DNA from 2 places in the Neorhizobium sp. P12A genome. Region 2 is predicted to be linked to the other one. Evidence: predicted binding sites of a transcription regulator. Region 2 holds the regulator's gene; the other holds the start of a gene.
What was found. Region 2 encodes PhoB, which activates phosphate uptake and scavenging genes when phosphate is short. Its sites were predicted from a motif close to TGTCATNNANCTGTCAT; they were not measured.
Positions count from the first base shown of each region.

Region 1: a site for PhoB is predicted at 2,390-2,406, ahead of phnF (phosphonate metabolism transcriptional regulator PhnF). Genes of this name have one in related genera too.

Region 1 covers NZ_QOVX01000005.1:251,678-255,886, forward strand. Annotated here, with positions in the region: gene DTW90_RS17460 (carbohydrate ABC transporter permease) at 1-220, opposite strand, end outside; gene DTW90_RS17465 (sugar ABC transporter permease) at 217-1,167, opposite strand; gene DTW90_RS17470 (ABC transporter ATP-binding protein) at 1,164-2,327, opposite strand; gene phnF (phosphonate metabolism transcriptional regulator PhnF) at 2,505-3,248, shown strand; gene DTW90_RS17480 (tetratricopeptide repeat protein) at 3,313-4,209, shown strand, end outside.
Region 2 covers NZ_QOVX01000002.1:464,873-469,081, forward strand. Annotated here, with positions in the region: gene pstA (phosphate ABC transporter permease PstA) at 1-674, shown strand, start outside; gene pstB (phosphate ABC transporter ATP-binding protein PstB) at 688-1,503, shown strand; gene phoU (phosphate signaling complex protein PhoU) at 1,549-2,262, shown strand; gene phoB (phosphate regulon transcriptional regulator PhoB) at 2,293-2,976, shown strand; gene DTW90_RS08340 (GcrA family cell cycle regulator) at 3,047-3,571, opposite strand; gene DTW90_RS08345 (aspartate aminotransferase family protein) at 3,997-4,209, shown strand, end outside.

The sequences.
Region 1 (4,209 bases), on a different contig from region 2:
GCATGAAGCGTGCCAATGGCGCAGCCTTGAGCGCCTTGCTGTAATTCTCGTAGGCATCCCAATGCTGCGGCAGCAGAGCGAAGGGCGAGCCGAAGATTTCTTCCGGTGGCTTCAGCGAGAGGCTGAGCATCCAGATGAAGGGAACCAGCGCAAAAAGGGTCGTCGGCAACAGGGCCGCATGCCGGCCGAGGCCGCCGAGATAGGAGCGGGAAGGGCTCATGAATAATGCACCCTTCTGTCCATGATGCGGGCCTGGACGAGCGTCAGCGTGACGACAATTGCCAGGAAGACGATGGTGACGGCAGCGCCGTAGCCGGTGCGCAGATAGTTGAAGCCTTCACGATAGAGCGTGTAGAGCAACACGTCCGACGCGTGGTTCGGCCCACCCTGGGTAAGGATTTGGACCGTGTCGAAGACCCTGAAGGCATCAAGGGCGACGACGATCACGACGAACATTGTCGTCGGCCCGAGCATGGGCAATGTCACCGTTCTTAGCCGATCAAGCCAGAGATCGGCGCCGTCGACGCTCGCTGCGTCATAGAGATCCCCAGGGATTGCCTTGAGACCCGCGAGAAACAGCACCATGGCGAAACCGAGATTCTGCCATATGCCGATGACGGCGAGCGACGCGAGCACGGTGTTTTCATTGCGCAGCCAGTTGGCGGTCGGAAGACCAAGGGCAGCGAAGACGTGATTGACCAGCCCGATTGTCGGATGGAGAAGTCCTTCCCAGGAAATCGCTATGGCGGCGAGCATGGCCATGTAGGGAAGGAAGTGCACTGCCCTGTAGAAGGACCGCAGACTCTCGCCGCTCTCGACCAGAATTGCGACCAGCAGGCCGAGAATGACGGTCGCAGGCACAACGATCAACACGTAGACGAACGTGTTTGCGATGGACGTACGAAAATCCGGATCGTCGAATACCGCGCGGAAATTGGCCGATCCGACAAAATTCAGGCTCGTTGCGCCGAACTGCCAGTCGGTAAGGGCAATGCCGAACACGCACAGAACAGGCAGGATGAAGAGCGCGATCAGCGCGAGCGTTGCGGGCCCGGCGAGCATCAAGGCCGCCATCATTTCGTGGAGCGCCACAGCTTTCGCCGCAGCGCTGGAGACGCCGTTTGGCGAAGATTGCTCCTTCACCATAATGTCTGCCGTGACCGTCATCGGACATACCCCCGAACCGTCACGATCTCTGCGCTCGGCCTGAGGCGTCGCCCGGTCTTATCGAAGACCAGCAAGCGGTCAGGCGCGACCGTCATTTCAAGCATCCTGCCAATTGCAGCCTCCGATGTCTGTTCCACCGGCAGGCGTGCGATGAGCGGCTCTTCGAGGCCTTCGGCGTCAAGATGCACGAAGAGGTCGGAACCGAGATGTTCGACAAGGCGGACGCGTCCGCGAAAGGCATCCTTACCGTCGCGAGCGCCGAGCTGGAACGCTTCGGGCCTGATACCAAGCGTCAGCGCCGTTCCCGCTGGCTGGCCGACTATCAGCGGCAACGCCATGCCAGCGGCCTCGACCCGACCACGCTCGCGGACAACTGCCGTCAGCATGTTGATCTTCGGCGAGCCGACGAATTCCGCAACGCGCCGATCTGTCGGATCGGCATAGATGTCCTGCGGCTTGCCCACCTGCAGCAGCTCGCCGTCGAGCATGACAGCCACACGGTCGGACAGCGTCATGGCTTCTGCCTGGTCATGCGTGACGTAGACGAAGGTGACGCCGAGCCGTTTATGCAGTTCCTTGATTTCAGTGCGCATCTGGACGCGCAGCTTGGCATCCAGATTCGAGAGCGGCTCGTCCATCAGGAAGACAGTGGGATCACGGACCATCGCACGCCCGACCGCCACTCTCTGTCGTTGCCCGCCGGAGAGTTGCCCGGGTTTGCGACCGAGGAGATGGCCGATGCCGAGCGCATTGGCAGTGGTGGCAACGGCAGCATCGATCTCGGCGCCGGTCCGACTTGTACCGGGAAGAAAACGACCGATGAGCGGCAGGCGTTGCCCAGCCGAAAGGCGTCTCATCCTGAGCGGCAACGCCATGTTGGCAGCGACCGTCATGTGCGGATAAAGCGCATAGGACTGGAAGACCATGGCCACGTCGCGGGCGCGAGGGCGCAGGCCATCGACGTTCCTGCCGCCGATGGAAAGGCTTCCGCCATCCTGGACGTCCAGCCCGGCGATAATCCTCAAAAGCGTCGACTTTCCGCAGCCGCTCGGCCCGAGCAGCGTCAGGAATTCGCCATGCGCAATGTCGAGCGAGACGTCGCGAAGCACTGGCGTCAGGCCATAGTTCTTCGTCAGATTGGATAGACTCAGTTCGGCCATGTCGCGATTGTCCGCAGCTCACTCAAAATTGTCTTTGACAGAAATCTGTCTAGACAGATTTTGTTTCAGCTTCGTGACAATGGCCTGCTAGATACCAGCGGCAAATTGAATGGTTTCGGGTGGCGTCCGGTCGCCATAATATGACGGCGAGTCGACCAGAGAATGACGGGTGCAGGAATGGCAGCGGAACAGGTGCGGCATGACGGGCGAGACGGGCCGCTATGGAAACAGATCGAGGCGGCTCTCTTACAACAGGTGAAGGACGGGCGTTTCAAGGGAAACGGCCGGCTTCCATCGGAGTTCGATCTCGCCGAGGAATTCGGCGTCAATCGGCATACGGCGCGCCAAGCGATCGCAGCTCTGGTGCAGCGGGGCCTGCTGTTCAAGCGGAAGGGCGGCGGCTCCTATGTCGTTCCGGAGATGCTGGACTATGAAATCGGCGAGCGGACGCGCTTTAGCACCAATGTCGCAGCACAGGGCCGCGAACCGGCCCACACGCTCATCGTCGTCGACGAACGGCCGGCCCACGGCAAGGCGGCCGAGACGCTGAACATGGCCGAAGGCGACCTCGCCGTTTTTATCTCATTGATCGGCGAAGCCGACGACATCCCGATTTCCGTGGCCGAGACCTATCTTTCCGCCGAGCGGTTTCCGGGTTTCGGGGAGAGATACCGGGAAAATTACTCGATGACCAAGGCTTTGGCGCACTACGGCGTGACCGATTACCGACGCGACGTAACGCGCTGCACTGCCAGGATGCCATCGCCGGAGGATGTGAAACATCTGAAACAGTCGGATTCATCGCCGGTGTTGTTCGTGGAGAGCGTCGACATCGATCTGGAAGGACGGCCGATCGTCTACCACGAAACCCGCTACGCAGGAGAGCGGGTGCAGTTTGTCATCCGGCGCGGCGATCTGTGAGCGGCGACAGTATAAGAAAAATCGGCGGTCGACATGAGTGGCGATCGGCCGGATGGAGTGTGGCGTGACGTCAGAGACTTTTCCCGCGGATATTGAAACGACCGGGGATCGGCCGGACATAGCCCTGATGTTCCGCGAGGCCACCTTATTGGCGGCCAATGGTCGATATGACGAGGCGAAGCAGGGTTACCTGGCGATCCTTGCCGTGGATATCAATCATTTTGGAGCCCTCAACGACCTCGGCAATCTTCTCGAGAAGACCGATTTTCGCAGCGCCGCGCGTCTTGCCTATGCTGAAGCAGTGAGGCGGCACCCGGACAATGTCATCGGCCGTGTCAACTATGCCAATTCCCTGATCGCAAATGGTGAATACACCGAGGCGGGCGCCGAACTCGAAGTCGCGCTTCGTCTCGCTCCCGATCATCCCGACGTCCATCGCAGCATGGCCCATCTCCTGCAGAATCTCGGTGATTGGGAAGCTGCTGAAGACCATCGGCAGAAAAGCTATCGGCCCGCCGAGCTGACCTTTCAGCCCTATCGAGGCGAAGGTGTGCCGTGCCAGGTGCTCGTTCTGGTGTCGGCCGTCGGCGGAAATATCCCGACGCGCTTCGTGCTCAGCGACAAGCTGTTCGCGGTCTCTATGCTTGTCGTCGAAGGCTTCGACACGGCAACACCGCTTCCGCCGCATCAGGTCATCTTCAACGCCATCGGCGATGCCGACATCTGTCAGGCCGCACTCGATGCGGCCGACCGCGTCCTGGCTTTGGGTAAAGCCCCCGTTGTCAATCCGCCGGATCGCGTTCGTGGGACGGACCGAATTTCCAATGCCAACCGCGTGAGGAACCTGCCGCATGTCAGGGCACCCCGCATGGTGCTGGTCAAACACGCTCAGGTGCCGGAACAGGCTGAAATCTTCGGCTATCCCCTGCTGCTGCGCAGCCCAGGCTATCACACTGGACGA
Region 2 (4,209 bases):
GCCTCGGCGTTGCACTCGTCGGTTCGCTCTACCTGATGGCGACAGTACTGGTTCTGGCATTGCCGATTGGCGTGGCGACGTCGATCTATCTGGAAGAGTTCGCGCCGAGGAACCGGTTCACGGATCTGATCGAGGTGAACATCAACAATCTCGCCGCCGTGCCGTCGATCGTCTACGGCCTGCTCGGCCTCTCTGTCTTCATCAATTTTGCCGGTCTTCCGCGCTCCGCCTCCCTGGTCGGAGGGCTCGTCCTCAGCCTGATGACCTTGCCGATGATCATCATTGCCACGCGTGCAGCGCTCAGAGCCGTGCCGCCGTCGATCCGCAGCGCCGCGCTCGGCCTTGGCGCCTCGCGCATGCAGGTGGTGTTTCATCATGTGCTGCCGCTCGCCATGCCGGGCATCCTGACAGGCACGATCCTTGGCCTGGCGCATGCGCTGGGCGAGACGGCACCGCTGCTCCTCATCGGCATGGTTGCCTTCGTCACCAGCTACCCCACGTCACCGCTCGATCCGTCGACTTCGCTGCCGGTCCAGATCTACATGTGGTCCAACGAGGCCGAGCGCGCCTTTGTCGAACGGACGTCGGGAGCGATCATCGTCCTCCTCATCTTTCTCGTCGCGATGAACATCGGAGCCATCCTGTTGCGCCGTCGTTTCGAGCGCCGGTGGTAGGAGAGCGGACAAGATGAACACCATGGTCAAGACCGCAGCCGGAAAGCCCCTGAGCCAGAAAATGATCACTCCCCCCTACAAGATGATCGGCCAGGACGTTTCTGTCTTCTACGGCGAAAAGCGCGCGCTTTTCGATGTGAACCTCAATATCCGCGAAAACACCGTGACGGCGCTGATCGGCCCCTCCGGCTGCGGAAAATCCACCTTCCTGCGCAGCCTCAACCGCATGAACGATACGATCGAGAATTGCCGGGTGACCGGCCGCATCACGCTTGACGATCAGGACATCTACGATACGGTGATTGATGTCGTCGAGCTGCGCGCCCGAGTCGGCATGGTGTTCCAGCGGCCCAATCCGTTCCCGAAGTCGATCTACGAAAACGTCGCCTATGGGCCGCGCATTCACGGCCTTCACAAGTCGAAGGCCGATCTCGACCACATCGTGGAGACCAGCCTGCAGAGGGCGGGGCTGTGGGGTGAGGTAAAGGATCGGCTCCTGGAGGCGGGCACGAGCCTTTCCGGCGGCCAGCAGCAGCGCCTCTGCATCGCCCGCGCGGTTGCCGTCAGTCCCGAGGTCATTCTGATGGACGAGCCGTGCTCGGCGCTCGACCCGATTGCGACGGCCAAGGTGGAGGAACTCATTCATGAACTACGGGAGAATTTCACGATCGTCATCGTGACGCACTCCATGCAACAGGCAGCCCGCGTTTCGCAACGCACCGCAATGTTCCATCTCGGCCAATTGGTCGAGGAGAACGACACAGACAAGATGTTTACCAATCCCGACGATCAGCGCACGCAGGACTACATCATGGGCCGTTTCGGTTGATGATGCCCCTGAGTGCGCTCGCCCTTTCAATATGAGGACAGAAACATGGTTTCGACACACATTCTCTCAGCCTACGACGAAGATCTGAAGTTCCTGTCGCGCCGCATCTCGGAGATGGGCGGCCTGTCGGAGCAGATGGTCGGCGACAGCGTTCGCGCCCTGGTCAACGGCGACGCTGCCCTGGCCCAGAAGGTCATTTCCGACGACGTCGTCCTTGATCACGCTGAACGCGAGATCAACGACAAGGCGATCGTCACGATCGCCCGCCGCCAGCCAATGGCTGCCGACCTGCGCGAAATCATGGGCTCGATCCGTATCGCCGCCGACCTGGAGCGTGTTGGCGACCTCGGCAAGAACACCGCAAAGCGCGTGCTCGCCGTGCAGGGCACGGGCGTTCCGCGCCGTCTCGCCCGCGGCATCGAGCATCTCTCCGAACTGGCGCTCGTCCAGCTGAAGGAAGTGCTTGACGTCTACACGACCCGCTCGCCTGACAAGGCCGTCTCGATCCGCGAACGCGACGAGGAAATCGATGCCATGTACACCTCGCTCTTCCGCGAGATGCTCACCTACATGATGGAAGATCCGCGCAACATCACCACCTGCACGCATCTTCTCTTCTGCGCCAAGAACATCGAGCGCATCGGCGACCACGCCACCAACATTGCCGAAACGATCTACTACATGGCAACCGGTGCGCAGGTCGAAGGCGAACGCCCGAAGGATGATACCGCCAATACCGTCGGTGCCGTGACGGAATAACCCCACGCCGTTGAAGGAGACCACAAACGAATGGTTCCTAGAGTTGCTGTCGTAGAAGACGAAGAAGCACTGAGCGTGCTTCTTCGCTATAATCTCGAGGCTGAAGGCTTCGAAGTGGACACGATCCTGAGAGGTGACGAGGCTGAAATGCGCCTCCAGGAGCGTACCCCCGATCTTCTGATCCTGGATTGGATGCTCCCCGGCGTGTCCGGCATCGAGCTCTGCCGCCGGCTGCGCATGCGGCCGGAGACCGAGCGCCTGCCGATCATCATGCTGACGGCGAGGGGCGAGGAAAGCGAGCGCGTGCGCGGACTGTCGACCGGCGCGGACGACTATGTCGTCAAGCCGTTCTCGACCCCGGAACTGATGGCCCGCGTCAAGGCGATGCTGCGTCGCGCCCGGCCGGAAGTGCTCTCGACGGTCCTGCGCTGTGGCGACATCGAGCTCGACCGCGAGACGCACCGCGTCCATCGCAAGAGCCGCGAAGTTCGCCTGGGACCGACGGAGTTCCGCCTGCTCGAATTCCTGATGTCCTCTCCGGGCAGGGTCTTCTCGCGGTCGCAGCTTCTGGACGGTGTCTGGGGCCACGATATCTATGTCGACGAGCGTACCGTCGACGTTCATGTCGGTCGCCTGCGCAAGGCGCTGAACTTCTCCAACATGCAGGATGTCATCCGGACCGTCCGCGGTGCCGGCTACTCCATGGAAGCGTGAGCCGTCTCCAGCTCAAAGCCAAACGAAAAACGGGCCTTGCGGCCCGTTTTCTCTTTGTGGCGATATGAGTTTAGCGGGCCGCGCGCCGGCGGTCATTTACCGGCTGATAGGCGAGGCGCTGATGGTAGGTGCAGTAGGGCGAAGAGTCCGGGGACTCGCAGCCACAGAAATAGAAATCGTCCTTCAGCGGGTCGCCGACCGGCCACTTGCATGTGCGTTCGGTAAGCTCCGTCAGGCCGAGACGACGCGAGATCGGAACGACGACGTTGGAGGCCGGACGGAACTCCATTTCCTCCATCTCGTCGACTTCGATCTCTTCCTTGAGCATGGTCGCGCCCTGCTGACGGGTAACCGTCCTGGTTGCGACGCGGGAGGCGTAGGTGGGCGCGCGCGGAACAGTGGCATTGCGCTTCGGAGCGCGTGCCGTTGTGGCCGTGCCGCCCGCTTTTGCGCGGCCCGGCAGGCTCAGGCGATGCACCTTGCCGATGACAGCGTTTCGGCTCACTCCGCCGAGCTGAGCGGCAATCTGGCTGGCGCTCAAGCCCTCGGACCATAGTTTCTTCAGCTTCTCAACGCGCTCGTCTGTCCAATTCATGACCTGTCTCCGCCTGTCGCGTTTCTCATGGCAGAATCCCTCACCATCGCCCCAAGTATATTGGAGCTGAAAACGCTCTTAAATTGTGGTGACTAGTTCCGCCGCATGCAGTCTAGTAATTGAGTTTTAACCTAGTGTGAGGCTGACTCCGTGACAAGAGTCGCTCGAATCATCTCGAATCGATTTCGGCGTTTTCCCCAACTTGCTGTTCCGCAGAGTCATTTTTGCAACATAAGAAGTTGCAAATATACCACCGCGAAACGGTCGCTCTGCCGCACCTGCTAAATCCTCAGTTTTGTTGACATCGCGGTGCGAAAAGTAAATAGTGCCAACGCCGCCGCGAGGCGGCATTTTTGATTTTTCCGGACCGGTTCTTAGTGCGAAAATCCGTGTCCGAGCATGGTTTGACCGAGGAGAATTGCGTCATGGCAACCGCCACCCCGCTGTACGACACCTATATGCGTGCTCCACTGCGGTTTGAGCGAGGCGAAGGCGTCTGGCTCATCACGGAAACCGGCGAGCGATATCTCGATTTCGGCGCAGGCGTTGCCGTTACCTCGGTCGGTCATAGTCATCCGCATGTCGTCGGCGCGCTGAAGGCGCAGGCGGACAAGGTCTGGCATCTGTCGAATATCTAC